2 regions of the Halobacillus sp. GSS1 genome follow, and region 1 is predicted to be linked to the other one. Evidence: riboswitches for the same ligand, from Rfam matches in the RefSeq annotation. Region 1 holds a riboswitch; the other holds the start of a gene.
What was found. A riboswitch is a leader RNA that binds a small molecule or an ion and turns the genes downstream of it on or off. The one in region 1 is predicted to bind S-adenosylmethionine.
Positions count from the first base shown of each region.

Region 2: linked by a shared signal. The riboswitch ahead of msrA (peptide-methionine (S)-S-oxide reductase MsrA) and the one ahead of J0K78_RS02940 (methionine ABC transporter ATP-binding protein) in region 1 are both predicted to bind S-adenosylmethionine.

Region 1 covers NZ_JAFLHE010000001.1:563,894-571,089, forward strand. Annotated here, with positions in the region: gene J0K78_RS02925 (3-ketoacyl-ACP reductase) at 1-649, shown strand, start outside; gene J0K78_RS02930 (MetQ/NlpA family ABC transporter substrate-binding protein) at 860-1,684, opposite strand; gene J0K78_RS02935 (methionine ABC transporter permease) at 1,707-2,369, opposite strand; gene J0K78_RS02940 (methionine ABC transporter ATP-binding protein) at 2,329-3,372, opposite strand; SAM riboswitch class I at 3,464-3,569, opposite strand; gene J0K78_RS02945 (iron-containing alcohol dehydrogenase family protein) at 3,714-4,784, shown strand; gene J0K78_RS02950 (FAD-binding oxidoreductase/lyase) at 4,790-6,121, opposite strand; gene J0K78_RS02955 (GNAT family N-acetyltransferase) at 6,126-6,698, opposite strand; gene J0K78_RS02960 (DMT family transporter) at 6,837-7,196, shown strand, end outside.
Region 2 covers NZ_JAFLHE010000018.1:23,815-31,010, reverse strand. Annotated here, with positions in the region: gene J0K78_RS18625 (DinB family protein) at 1-111, opposite strand, end outside; gene J0K78_RS18620 (DJ-1/PfpI family protein) at 317-862, shown strand; gene J0K78_RS18615 (AIM24 family protein) at 896-1,588, shown strand; SAM riboswitch class I at 1,755-1,876, shown strand; gene msrA (peptide-methionine (S)-S-oxide reductase MsrA) at 1,998-2,471, shown strand; gene J0K78_RS18605 (two pore domain potassium channel family protein) at 2,507-2,914, opposite strand; gene eutH (ethanolamine utilization protein EutH) at 3,065-4,183, shown strand; gene J0K78_RS18595 (peroxiredoxin-like family protein) at 4,207-4,860, shown strand; gene J0K78_RS18590 (ribonuclease H-like YkuK family protein) at 5,179-5,661, opposite strand; gene J0K78_RS18585 (AAA family ATPase) at 6,679-7,196, shown strand, end outside.

The sequences.
Region 1 (7,196 bases):
GCAGCTGGCAAAAGAAGGCGTTCATGTGGGGTTGATCGCCCGGACCGAAAGCCGTCTTGAGGAGGTTGCAGAAGAAGCCCGTTCCTATGGTGTACAGGCAGCAGTGGCATCCGCTGACATTTCTGACCTTGAAGAAGTTGAAAAAGCCATACAGCAGTTAAAAGAAGAAATTGGTGAAGCGGACATTCTCATCAACAATGCTGGGATCGGTGTGTATGGGAAGTTCCTTGAACTTGAGCCGGAAGAATGGAAACGGACGTTTGAGGTGAATGTTTATGGTACATACCATGTCACGAGAGCGGTCCTGCCAATGATGAAGGAGAAAAACCAAGGGGATATCATCAATATTTCCTCTAGTAGTGGGCTTAAAGGCACAGCCGGTTCTACGGCTTACAGTGGATCGAAGTTCGCCCTTCAAGGCATGATGGAGGCGCTCATGCAGGAAGTAAGAAGAGATAATATCCGCGTCTTCACCCTAAACCCGAGTCTTGTCGCGACAGAACTCGCTTTAGGCGAAGACATGGAAGGACAGGATAAAGAGAAGTACATGCAGCCCGAGGACCTTGCTGAGTACATGGTTTCTCAATTGAAATTACACCCTAGAATTTTCATCAAACAGTCGCTTCAGTGGGCGACCAATCCTTTTTAAATCAGGCACAATTCCTGGAAGGATTAAATTTAAAGAAATTAAATTAAAAGCATAGTGAGAACCGCCTGAATCATAAAGATCCAGGCGGTTCTTTTTTTATGAATGTACTCTCCGATGATTTAAGTAATGTTGACCTGTTCCAAACAACGCGTATGGTTGTCTGGAACGATATAAAAAAAGAGGCTGACGTGTAAACGCCAGCCTTCCTTTTTATTCTTTCATCCACTGTGGTTTTCCGAAGCCTTTAAATTCTTCATCGATGATTTTTTCAAACTCCTCTGACTCCACCACTTCTTTAATATCTTTCACAAATTGAGCGTCCAGATCTTCCGTCTTCACTGCTACACGGTTCCGGTAATCATCAGGCATGTCTTCCAAAGCTAGAGCATTCAGAAGATCCATTCCGGCTGCCAGAGCATAGTTCCCTGGAACCATGGACAAATCTTCGCTGTCAACAAGACGTGGCAATTGCCCTGCTTCGACTTCGACAAACTTGATGTCTTTCTTATTCTTCGTGATGTCGTTCAATGATGCACGTAGAGGATCGACACTGTCATCAACCTCAACAAGGCCTTCATCTTCAAGCACAATCAATGCACGGGCAAGATTCGTCGGATCGTTCGGCACGCCCATCGTGCTTCCTTCTTCAATACTCTCGATATCCTCGTATGTATTGGAGTAAATCCCCATTGGTGCCGTCGGTACGATGATCACTTCGGATAGATCCAGGTTGTTTTCCTTGGCGAACGACTCTAAGTAAATTTTATGTTGAAAAAGGTTTGCGTCCAAATCTCCATTGGCAAGGGCTTTGTTTGGTTGAACATAGTCTGTGAATTCTTTGTTCGTCACCTCGTATCCCTTTTCTTCCAACAAGGGAGCGATCGCTTTCGTGACCATGTCGCTGTACGGTCCAGCCGTAGCGCCGAATCGGATCGTGTCTTTTCCAGAAGCGTCCGCACTTTCTTCTTCCTCTCCGCACGCAGCTAGAAATGCAATCGATAATAAAGTGACACCTAACAAAATGAGTTTTTTCATGATGGTACCTCCTAAGTTTTCTTTAATTCTTTTTCACCGTTTTGGCAATGTAATCGCCTGTGTATTGTACGATTTGAACAAGAACAATTAGCAGGATGACGGTTGTAAACATGACAAAGTTATCATAGCGGTAGTAACCATACCGAATCGCCAAGTCTCCAATTCCACCGCCCCCGATGGCCCCTGCCATGGCCGAGTACCCAATCAAACTGATGGCAGTGATCGTCAATCCGCTGATTAATCCGGGTTTGATTTCCGGGAAAATGATATCTTTAATGATCAACCAAGGAGAAGCCCCGCAGGCGATGGCCGCTTCGATCACCCCTTTGTCAATATCACGCGCCGATGATTCCACAATCCTTGCGTAAAAAGGGATCGCAGCTACAGAAAGAGCGACGGATGCCGCAACCGGCCCTGTCGTAGTTCCGATCAGGAAGTTGGTAAAAGGAAACAGAAAGACGAGTAAAATGATGAACGGAACCGAACGGATCAGGTTCACTACGACGCCGACGATGCTTTTGATGGTTCGATTCTCCAAAAATAAATCACGGTCTGTCACAAACAGAAGTAATCCAAGCGGAAGTCCTGCAATTAAAGCGACGAGGAGTCCGATACCTACCATGATCAGTGTTTCCAGGAATGATTTATTCAGCTCTGGCCAGAGATTGATCAGCTGTTCGATCATCTTGCAGCACCTCCACTTCTCCAAGTTTCCCTTTCAAATCATCGATCGCCTGTTTGACAACTTTCTGTTCTCCAGTCAATTCCATGACGAAGTTTCCGAGCGCCTGGTCCTGGATGTAGTCGATTTTCCCGTGGAGAATATTGGCCCGTACTTTAAATCCTTGCAAGAGGTCTGACACAATCGATTCGTTCGCCGAGTCCCCTTTGAACGTCATATGTACGATGGTCCCTTTTCTTTCGGAGAGAATCTTTTCAGGAATTTTGAAGTCGATCACCGTTTGAATGAAGCGTTTGGTGAGTTCGTTTTCAGGCGCTGCGAAGATTTCGTACGTAGACCCCTGTTCTACGATTTTCCCGTCCTCCATCACAGCACAGCGATCGCAGATTTCTTTCACGACTTCCATTTCATGGGTAATGAGAACGATCGTGAGTCCGAGTTTGCGGTTGATCTTTCTTAACAACTTCAGTATGGATTGTGTCGTGTTCGGGTCCAGAGCAGAAGTGGCTTCATCACATAAAAGCACTTTAGGATCATTGGCGAGCGCTCTCGCAATGCTCACTCTCTGTTTTTGACCTCCACTTAACTGGGCAGGATACGCATCAGCTTTATCTGACAAACCGACAAGGTCCAAGAGCTCCTGGGCCCTTCTTTTTCTTTCCTGTCGGTTGACGCCTGAAGCCTTTAAAGCGAAGGCGACATTTTCCAAAACGGTTTTCGCCATTGCCAGGTGGAAACCCTGAAAGATCATCCCGATGGATTGCCTTGCCTTCCTCAGGTCTTTAGGATTCAATGTCATGAGATCGATTCCATCCACCATGACCTTCCCTTTTGTCGGACGTTCCAGAATGTTCATACATCGCAGCAGCGTACTTTTACCAGCCCCGCTGTACCCGACGACTCCGAAAATCTCACCTTTCTTGATGTCCAAGGAGACGTCATCGACTCCGATTACGGTTTTCTCCTTGGATTGATAGACTTTGCTCAATTGTTCCAATGAAATCATCGGCTTCCCCCCTCATGATTATGTTAAATAAAGTCCCATAAAAAAACTCCCGCCCTTTACGGGAGAGAGTTTCGCATGAAAGACTGCTAAACTCTTATCTCCCAGAATAGAAATATTCTGCAGGAATTAGCACCACTCCAATTGGAAGGTTGCTGTGATCTCTACGGGCCTTTTCCCTCAATCACTCTTGATAAGAATTTCGTTTATGTTTTAACACTTTAACGCAAGTGATAGGTTTTGTAAATAATTTTCTCAATTTTTTCAATTATAATTTTTCTCCGTTGACATGGCATTTTCAGGTATGGATAATAATGGTCATATCTTAGAGGGAGGAATTTTGAATGGAAACGATCCAAGTACAAGGGGCGCCGACTTATTACCGTTGCGAGCCCGGCATTTTGCAAAAAGTACCTGACCTCGTGAAGGATGAAACGTTCACGCATGGGACCATCATCCATGGCAGCGATTCGTGGAGCATGGTCAAACCTTACATCCCTGAATTTCCATTTGCTGTCGAAACCATCCCCTATGAAGGGGAATGCACACATAAAGAAGTGGAAAGAATCGCGGAGAGAATCACAACCACAGATGTCCTGATCGGTGTTGGTGGAGGGAAAATCCTCGACCTTGCGAAAGCATGCGGGGCTCGCCTGGACCTGCCTGTGATTCTGATTCCCACCTTGGTTTCCAACTGTGCCGCTTGGACGCCTCTCAGTGTTTTTTACGATGAAGAGGGGAATTTCCTTGAATATATCATTTACAAAAGAAGTACATACATGGTCATCGTCGATCCGGGTATGCTCGTTACCTCACCTGTAGAATATCTCCGGGCAGGGATTGGAGATACGATCGCCAAATGGTATGAGGCCGACGTTTTGACGAGCCATATAAAAGAAAAGCCTCTCCCCTTGGAAATGGCTCTCCACGCTGCAAAATTGTGCAGAGACGTTCTATTCCAGGAAGGAAAAGACGCTGTGGCGGCCAATGAAAACACTCAATGCACGTTCGCATTCACACATGTCGCTGAAACGATCATCATGGCTGGAGGTATGGTCGGGGGTTTTGGAGATGGTTACGGTCGTATATCCGGCGCGCACTCCATCCACAACGGCCTGACGAAAGTGCCGGGGACACATAAGTTTTTGCATGGAGAAAAAGTAGCCTACGGCATCCTTGTCCAGCTGGCTCTCGAGGGTAAAACCGATCAAATCGAGCAGCTGATTCCCTTTTACAAATCCATGCAGCTCCCTCTCACCCTCAAGGAGCTGGATGCAGATTCCCTGGAGGATATAGAAACCATTTCCTACTATGCCACTCGTCCCAGCGAATCAATTCACCTGATGGGGATTCAAACGCAAGCCCAAGTAAAAGAAGCGATCCTTACTGTAGAAAAAAGCTTAGCCTCCTTGTAAAAAGGCTAAGCTTTCATACAGCGGGCTAAGTAAATGCCACTCGCTGCCGCCTGCGACAAAGAGTGCGTCTCCCCGGAGCAGTCTCCGATCAAATACAAACCTTGTAGCTCCGTTTCAAAATGCTTATCTGTAAAGATCTTCGCTTCATAAAATTTGCTGTCCATTCCATATAGGATGGTGTCACAATCGATTTTTTCTCCAAGCAGCCCTTCCAATGCCTCGAAAAACTCAAGAAGCGCTTCTAAATAAAGAGGCGGAACTTCATTTTGGAGATCTCCTGCTTCTGCTTCCAGCGAAGGATGGATCACTTCTGAATCAAGACGAATCGACGTTTTTCCTGCCAATAGATCTCCCAACTTCTGAGCCACAATCCTGTCCTGCCCTTGATTGATACCTCCAATGACACGATGAGCTTCTGCCATAGCTTCGGCTTGATTTTTGAAATACCGCGGAACGAAAAGAGTGAAATTCAAATTCTGACTCGGTTCCTCCTCGTTCTGATTCTGACCATCTGCCATCACCAGGCCATGCTGATACTTGCGTATGATTCTCCCGCGTGGATTCATGCAGTAAGTGGTCGCGGAAAAGCGGTCGTTTATGTAATGCAGTTTCGTTTCAAACGTTTCCTGAAGGATGGCATCAAGCTGATTGCCGCGCATCTCCACCCGGACCCCGAGATCCAACCGAGTCTCTCCTGCTTTCAGCCCTAAATCCCGGGTCTTGGATTTCAGCCATTCTCCCCCGCTCATGCCTGTCGCGAACACTACTTTCCTGCTTTGAAACCGCCCATGGTTTGTATCAATGGAAAATCGGCCGTTTTCTTTTGTAACCGCCGTCACATCCGCTTCGAAGGTAAACGTCAACCGTTCAGACATGACCTCATACATGCTTTGAAAAACCCCCCGGGCGAGCTGCGTCCCCAGGTGGCGGACTTCTGTTGAGAAAACCCGTAAGGAGTGCTGGGCGGCTTTTTTGGAGAGTTTCTCATTTTTCGTACTGTATTTTTCCACAAGGTCGCCACCATAAGAACATAAAAGCTCATCGACTTCTTCCATGAGCGAGAGCGTTGCCTCTTCCCCGATCTTCTTTCCCAGTTGTCCTCCAAAGTCGTTCGTATAATTGAATTTCCCTTCGGATTTTCCCAACCCGGCAAATCCTATGTAGCGATCGCAAGGGCCATCACAGATACAGCTCTCCTGCTGCAATCCACACGTCCGTTCAACCAGAGGTTTTCCTTTATCGATCACATGGATGTTCACATCCGGATGTTCCTCGGCTAACGTGTGAGCAAGAAACACCCCGCTGACGCCGGCACCAATGATCGTTATGTCATACATGGGATCACTCCCCTTTTTCACGGACTTTGGCATAGATACACGTATCGGTTAAACGTTTTCCATCGACAGAAAGATCGTCGTTGCGGAGGATTCCTTCCAGTTCAAAACCAAGAGACTCCGGAATGGCGCGGCTTCTTTTGTTTTCCGATTCACAGCGGATTTCCACCCGCGCTCCACCCAGGTCATGCAACGCATAGGTCGTCAAAGCTTCCACCGCTTCCCGCATGTAGCCTTTTCCACTATGAGCGGTATCCATCCAGTAGCCCAGTTCAAACTTCGGCACATCCCAGTCCATTCGATGAAAACCTGTCGAACCGACGAAGGTTTTTTCCTCTTTTAGAAAAACGAGATACCTCAGGTTCTGTCGCAGCAAAAACTTCGCATGCGCTTCTCTTGCGTTTAATTCCGTATCTTCGACCGTCGGTGTCTCCTGGACGAATCCGAGCCAGGGTTTCAGTTCATTCACAGACCTCTGGATCGCCGCATTGACTGCTGTCCCATCTCCTGGCTCCGGCATTTTCAGAATCAGCCGTTCGGTTTCGATGTGTGTGTTGACTTCTCTCATTACTGGATTCATTGTCCCATCCCCTTGTGTTTCGATTTCATCCTTATCCTCTATCAAACAAGAATTTCTATTTTTTTGCAACAGCTATATTCAAACCTTTCTAAATTTTTGTATAATAGACGGACATTCAAGGATGAAGGAGGGATCCAGGTGACAAGAAACCGCGCGTTTATCCTCATATTTCTCGGCGCATCCCTATGGGGGATCATTGGCCTGTTTGTGAACGAATTGTACGAGTATGGCCTCTCCCCCATCCAGGTCGTCGCTCTCCGGGTGACCTCTGCAATGGTGATGCTGTTCAGTTATATCCTCGTTTCGAATCAAGCACTTTTGAAAATAAGGCCCGCAGATTCCTGCTACTTCTTCGGCACCGGGGTCATCAGCATCGCTTTGTTCAACTGGTGTCTGTTCAGCGCGATTGAAGCCACTTCGATGTCGATCGCTTTCGTGCTCCTCTATACAGCGCCTGTTTTCGTGACCACCTTCTCGAGGATGTTCTTCAAAGAAGCT
Region 2 (7,196 bases), on a different contig from region 1:
AACTTCAAGGATGGACCAACGATCTTCTTCAGGCTTAACTGATGCTTGTTGCTCTGGCACTTGATCTACAAAATCGAGCAGTTCTTTTCTCTTTTCATCTAAGCCATACATACAAAATCTCCCTTTCAATTGAAGTTATCTCGAGTCTATCACAATTCCTATAGAAGTTTCTTTCCCCACCCCCTCTAAAAATGAAACCTTTCCAAAGCCCTTCCGTATGTAAAGATAAGAGATTGAAATATTTCATGACCAGGTCATACAGATTATTCCAACTACGTTCGGGATGATTTGTCTAACAGTTGGAGGGAGGATAATCATGCCCATCGGCGTAGTACTATACCCGGGATTTAGTGAATATGAAATCAGTGTAGCTCTTTCAGTCTTTAAACAGGCAGAGCAAAAGGTTACATATATAGGTTTGGACGAGGAAAGAGTCACTGGTGAATCAGGACTTGAATGTGTAGTAAATGAAACAGTGGAAAATGTCAGGCCTGGCGATTATGATTGCATACTTCTTCCTGGTGTCGATAATTTCAAACATCTGGTTGATCATCAAACTCTCATTAATTTCATACAAAAAACCAATGAAGAAGGTGTTCTCATCGGTGCTATATCAAGTGCCCTATATTTCCTTGCCATGTCAGGAGTCCTTGATCATCAATCCTATACAACAGGCCTTACAAAAGAACAGAGAGTCTTCTTAAATGTGTTCAATGAGAATACGTATATGGATGAAACGGTGGTTGTTTCAAAAAGCCTGATCACTGCCAAGGGATCCGCTTATGTAGAGTTTGGCTTGATGCTGGGGAGAACTTTAGGACTCGATTTTGATCCATCGTGGTATAGTCAATTAGAAGCATAGATACTCTTAGAATACGATAAGGAGGAACAGATGATGAGCGACTACTCTATTGATGAATTTATTAGAAAGACAAAGCAGGATGAATCAGAAAATGACTACTTTGAATTGGAGACTCCGCGGATTCTCGAAGTGAACCTTCTCGATCAAGTGTGGGCCAAGGCGGGAGCAATGATCTCCTATAATGGAAACATTAAATTTGAAAGAGAGGGCATTCTTGAGCATGGTGTCGGTCGTTTATTTAAAAAAGCGATGACCGGAGAAGGAAGTTCTCTAATGAAAGCCACTGGTCGTGGTCGCCTTTACCTTGCCGATCAGGGCAAGAAGATTACTATTTTCGACTTGGATAATGAGACCATCACGGTTAATGGAAATGATCTACTTGCTTTTGAACCGAGCATTGACTGGGATATCAAACTGATGAAGAAAGTAGCGGGGATGGTTTCTGGTGGTTTGTTCAACGTAACCCTTAGTGGAAGTGGACGTGCGGCGATTACTTCACACTATGAACCATTGACATTGTTGGTCCGTCCAGGGGAACCTGTGATCACTGACCCGCATGCTACTGTTGCCTGGTCCGGGCATTTGGAACCGAATTTCCGGACAGATATCAGTTTTAAAACATTGATTGGACGTGGGAGCGGAGAATCCATACAAATGGAGTTTGAAGGAGATGGGTTCGTTATTGTCCAGCCGTTTGAGGAAGTTTATACAACAGGGCAGAGCTGAGCAGAAGCGGATTTTTTTACAGACAGGCATGAGCATGGTATGCTGTGAATACAATGACAGCAAGAGAAACTTGATGTGCATTTATTGAAAATTTTTAATCTGTTATCCTTTACTTCGTTACAAAAACGTAGTAGGATGGGTACTAACAAAAATAAATAACGGAAACTTCTTATCCAGAGAGGCGGAGGGACTGGCCCTTTGATGCCCGGCAACCATCGAATCAATCTACGGATTGACGAGAACGGTGCCAATTCCTGTAGAATGTATGAACATTCTAAGAGATGAGAGGATCGTGCGGATATTAGCGACCCCTTTTCTTACTGGATAAGAAAAGGGGTCTTTTCGTGTAAGCACCATAACCGTCAAGGCTCTCGATAGAAGTTGCGTTAAGGGAAAGGAAAGATGTTAAATGGCAACCGCTATTTTCGGTGCAGGATGTTTTTGGGGAGTAGAAGCATTTTTTGAAAAATTCGAAGGGGTGACAGAAACGAAGGTCGGTTACATTGGCGGCCACCTGGAGAACCCGACATATGAACAGGTCAAAGAAGGAAAGAGTGGACACGCGGAATCTGTCAAAGTGAACTACGATCCAACGGTCATCACTTATGCAGAACTAGTGAATATCTTTTTTGAAGCTCACGATCCGACATCCCGCAACAAGCAGGGAATCGACGTTGGTCATCAATACCGTTCTGTTATTTTCCATTCGGATGCAAGTCAGAAATACATTGCTGAAGAGAAAATTAAAGAATGGGAAGGTAAAGGGGTCTTTAAGCGCTCGATTGTTACAGAAGTTGAAGAGGCAACAACTTTTTATGAAGCGGAAGAACATCACCAGAAATATTTACAAAAGCATGGCTCTGCTGCATGCTCCATTGGATAATAGAAGGGACCCTTTCACAAGGGTCCTTTTAATATTTATGAATCTTCTTTTTGCCTGGATGCATCCATAGCTTTTAAGAAATAAGCTGTAGGGAGAAGGATGCCGATTCCTGATTCAAGCAAGGCAAAGAAACGGGCCGCCCCGACAGGCAGCATGTCACCATACCCCACGCTCAACAACGTTTCCCCACTAAAGTAAAGCAAGTCCAAAAAGTTTGGGTCGACAGGGTCCCGTGATGATAAACTAGTAACAAGAACGACTCCGTTTAAAGATAGCAAATAGTAAAGGAACGTAAATCCAATGAGCACACCTGTGAGTACAAAAAATAATTGAAAGAAAAGGGCCGTGCTAAAGTAACTTTTTCTGTAGGATTTATTCGTGAAAAAATACACGAGGTTCGCTGCAATGAAAATAACCGCAACGATGAATAGAGCTTGTACCATTTTTCTTCTCCTTTTTTTTAAAAATATGGAAAGGCTATGTCAGCGTCCATCGTGTAAAGATGAGCAAGCCATTATAGAAAATCTCCTACCCTGAGTAGTAGTTCCTGTAAACATAGATGAAGAGAGAATCATTAGGAAGGGGCTGGGCTTTTGTGGGTTAATGACGCCATTTTAATTGTTATGTGTATCTTCATGGTATTGGGAGCACTGGATTATTATGTGCTTGATCACCGCCTATCTCTGGGATGGCGGTTTTACGAAGCGTTTATGATGATGGGCCCGCTTGCTCTTTCGATGGTAGGAATCATTTCCCTTGCTCCCGTACTCTCCCAGTGGCTCGCCCCAGTCATCACCCCGTTGTTTTTATGGTTCGGGGCGGACCCATCGATGTTTGCATCAATGATGCTTGCTATTGATATGGGAGCCTATCCTTTGGCGGAATCCTTAGCCCTGGAGGAAGAGGCGGCCACCTTTTCCTGGGCACTTCTCGGTACGATGATGGGGCCAACGCTTGTTTTTACTATTCCTGTGGCGCTTACAATTGTACAAAAAGAGGATCGTCCTTACTTTTCCAAAGGCATTTTAGCTGGTTTAGTCACGGTTCCGATCGGATGTTTTGTCGGCGGTGCTCTGGCAGGGTATGAAGCGGTGTGGATGTTGCGTAATTTAACACCGGCTATTTTGCTTTCCGCCTGTATCGGGGCAGGTTTATGGTTGTTTGCGAACGCCACCATCCGGTTATTTTCTTATTTCGGAAAAACCATTGAAATCGTGATTATCACTGGTCTCACTCTCATTATTATTGAAACTTTGACCGGCTTCATTGTTCTTCCTGGAATGGCTCCCTTATCCGAAGGTGTGGTCATTGTTGGAAGGATCACTGTTACATTAGCGGGTGCTTATCCTCTTGTAGCTTTTATCAATCAGCGGGGAGAGCGATGGATAGGACAACTGAGTGAAAAGCTAGGAATGAATCCGACCTCTCTAACAGGACTGATTGCTTCTACGGCGCATCACTTACCTATGTTAGCGACAATGAAAGATATGGATGAACGAGGAAAAACGGTCAATGCTGCGTTTGCTGTGAGTGGAGCGTTCGTCATCGGCAGCCATTTTGCGTTTGTTGCTAGTGTAGAAAAGGACATGATTTTTCCTGTACTCATTGGTAAATTAACAGCTGGAGGGTTAGCCGTGGGCCTTGCCTTATGGATGACGAGGGAAAGCAAATCAGTTTCTTCTCGTGTTGCCCCCCTATATAATGAAAAGTGAATCCACGGAAAAGGAGTTTTTTCATGAAGACAGAAATGAGAAAGCATTATCATGAGTATATTGAAAAATTCAAGAAAGCAACTCCTGGTGAAGTACAAGAAAAAATGAAGAATGCGATTGATGAACTGGAAGCTTCAGATGAAGGAGAAGGTTTGTCTGCAGGAGAAAAAGCGCCAAACTATAATTTACCTGATGCGAAGGGAGAAACGGTCGAGCTTTATGAACAATTGAAAGACGGGCCGGTCGTCCTTACTTTTTATCGCGGAGGCTGGTGTCCTTATTGCAACATGGAGCTGAGAGCCTATCAGCAGATCCTTGAGGAGATCCATGGAGAGGGAGCAGAGTTAATGGCCATCAGTCCACAAACACCTGATCAGTCACTGACGACGCAGGAGAAAAATGAACTGAACTATCACGTACTGAGCGATGTTGGGAATGAAGTAGCCAATCAATACAATTTGGTGTACCAATTACCAGATTATCTTGTAGAAGTGTACAAAGATAAAGGACTGCACGTGGATAAACATAATGGCGATGAGACATGGACCCTGCCTGTCTCTGCAACTTATATTATTGATACAGATGGCACGATTGTGTATGACTATACGAAAGCGGACTACAAAGATCGAGCCGAGCCATCTGACGTATTAGAAGAATTAAAGAAAATAAATGCGTAAAAAAAAAGCGTCCTCTTTAGTTTGTAGAGGGCGCTTTTTTTATTTTACATAAAAAGATTCAGGTTCATGAAGAAGAAATAGGCAGCAAGGATAAATATGATGATACAAGACTGCAGGCAAAGCCCGACCACGCTACATACTTTCCCACCTAAAGCGAATCGGTATCCTGGCGCATTTGTAGAGAGTTCAAAGAGAGCTTTATTGGCAAAATGGAACCCGATCCATCCAAAGAGGATGCCGATAAAAGGAAGAAAGATGGACATTATTCCCAAAACACAAGATGTAACGGCCTTTTGATACATCAACAAACACCGCCCACTACTTTGTATATCGATTGGCATAGCTGCTTGCGACAATGGAATCGGGTTTAATTTTTGCTTCCATTCCAAGCGACTCGATTCTTGCCATCATTTCATTTACATAGACTCTTGTCCTGTTTCGATCTCCACTCCCGATATCAATATGTCCTTCGATAGTAAACGTTGCCCCTTTGTAGATATAGGGAAGGACGACTTCGATGAGAGCATTCTTCTTTTCCTCCGTAAATAAGGAGGCTACTTGTTCCGTTAACGATGTTTCGTAGGAAATACGTTCATGGAGAGTAGTCATTTGTCTGTGTACCACTTCTTTTCGGAAACAGGCCCATGCTCCTTTTCCAACACGTTGGATGACAATGCCTGTAATAAACAAGGTGTGCGAGGGGTGAACTTGGGAGTCGGTTCCCATCATGAGCTTGTATTCTCCGATGGGTTCACTCTTCATAAAGGTCAAAATATGTGAAAACACTTCTTCGAACGGCATTTTTTTATGGGTGAGATTTTGAAACACATGGGATTGGTTCACATTAGCCAACTCCTTAAATTTTTCAAAAGAAAGGGATTGTACGTCAATGAGCTAGTGACCATTCTGTTATTAAGATATTCATAGACCTACTCGGAAGATAACATGAATTTATCGAGAGTATGTGTCAGTGGTAAAAAAATTATGTGCGTTTTCATTAAAAAAGCCCTCTGCTCCCATGTGACAGAGGAATCAACAACACAAATCCAGAAGTATGACACAAAACTTTCATAATAAGTGTTTAATAAAAGCTCCCTTTAGTTGAAGACTCGTCTTCAGATGTTTGTTCGGTATGTTGGGGCTGCGGGTAATAGCTCGCTTTCCGTGGGAGCGCGGTGAGCCTCCTCGGACTGCGTCCTGTGGGGTCTCACCAAGTAATTTTTTCCTCCTCGATATCCGGTTCCGGCGCCTAGCGGCTAGTGAGACTTCCCTCGCTTCTGTACGATAAGTCAACATCGAATCGCTACGCTCTCCGTGTTTTCTTTATCTCCGCCAGCTCAGTCCAGTCTATACGCCGCTGATCGAGGCGCCTGCACACTTAAAATAGGAGTCTCGCCATTCCCCTCCGCCCCTTTACCAGGGAAGGTTCTCGAAACCACTACTATAAGGACAGCTCGTATGATTATGAGAAATGAATGATAGAAGACCTCCCCTAGCACGGAAAAGCTTGATACAAAGCTCTTTACACCCCTAACAGTGGGATAGTAGAAGACCATCTAACTTGGTAAAGGGGTTCGTTTCACTCATACATCGAATGGGGGGGGGGGGGAAGCTGCGAGACTCCCGCGGGAATGGATCGGCTGGCAAGACCCCACAGTGCGAAGCACGAGGAGGTTTGCCGTCATCCCCGCAGGAAAGCGAGTTGCTTCCCAGCCACCCCTTACGCTCAATCCTGGCAACGAACCCCTTAAAGTCTCGAAACTGAGTCTTCCAGAATCCTGCCATATTATTGAATAAATTAAGCGAAAGGAGGGGGAAATGGTGGTTGAGGAAATCCTTCAAAGACTTCCTTCATTAAATGAAGGAGAAAAATTTATATTAGGAATCGATGGCTTAAGTCGCTCAGGAAAGACGACGCTTACGCAGAAAATTCAAAATGAACTCCAGAAAGTCCCTGTTCCAATTGTGACGTATCATATCGATGATTATATTGTGGAAAGACAAAAGAGGTATCACACAGGATATGAGCCATGGTACGAATATTATTTTCTCCAATGGGATGTTCAAGCATTGAAGGGGGAATTATTTAAAGCACTAGAAAAAGAGAATGGATTAGTTATTTTGGAAGGCGTTTTTCTACAAAGGGAAGAATGGCGGAAATTTTTTGATTTTGTGGTCTATCTCCAATGTTCAAGAGAATTAAGATTTTCAAGGGAAGGGGAGGGAACGCGTAAGAAGATCACTAAATTCAAAGAACGGTACTGGAAAGCAGAAGATTATTACATCGAAACGGTTGATCCTGAAAGACAAGCCGATTTGATTGTAAAGTCCCCATC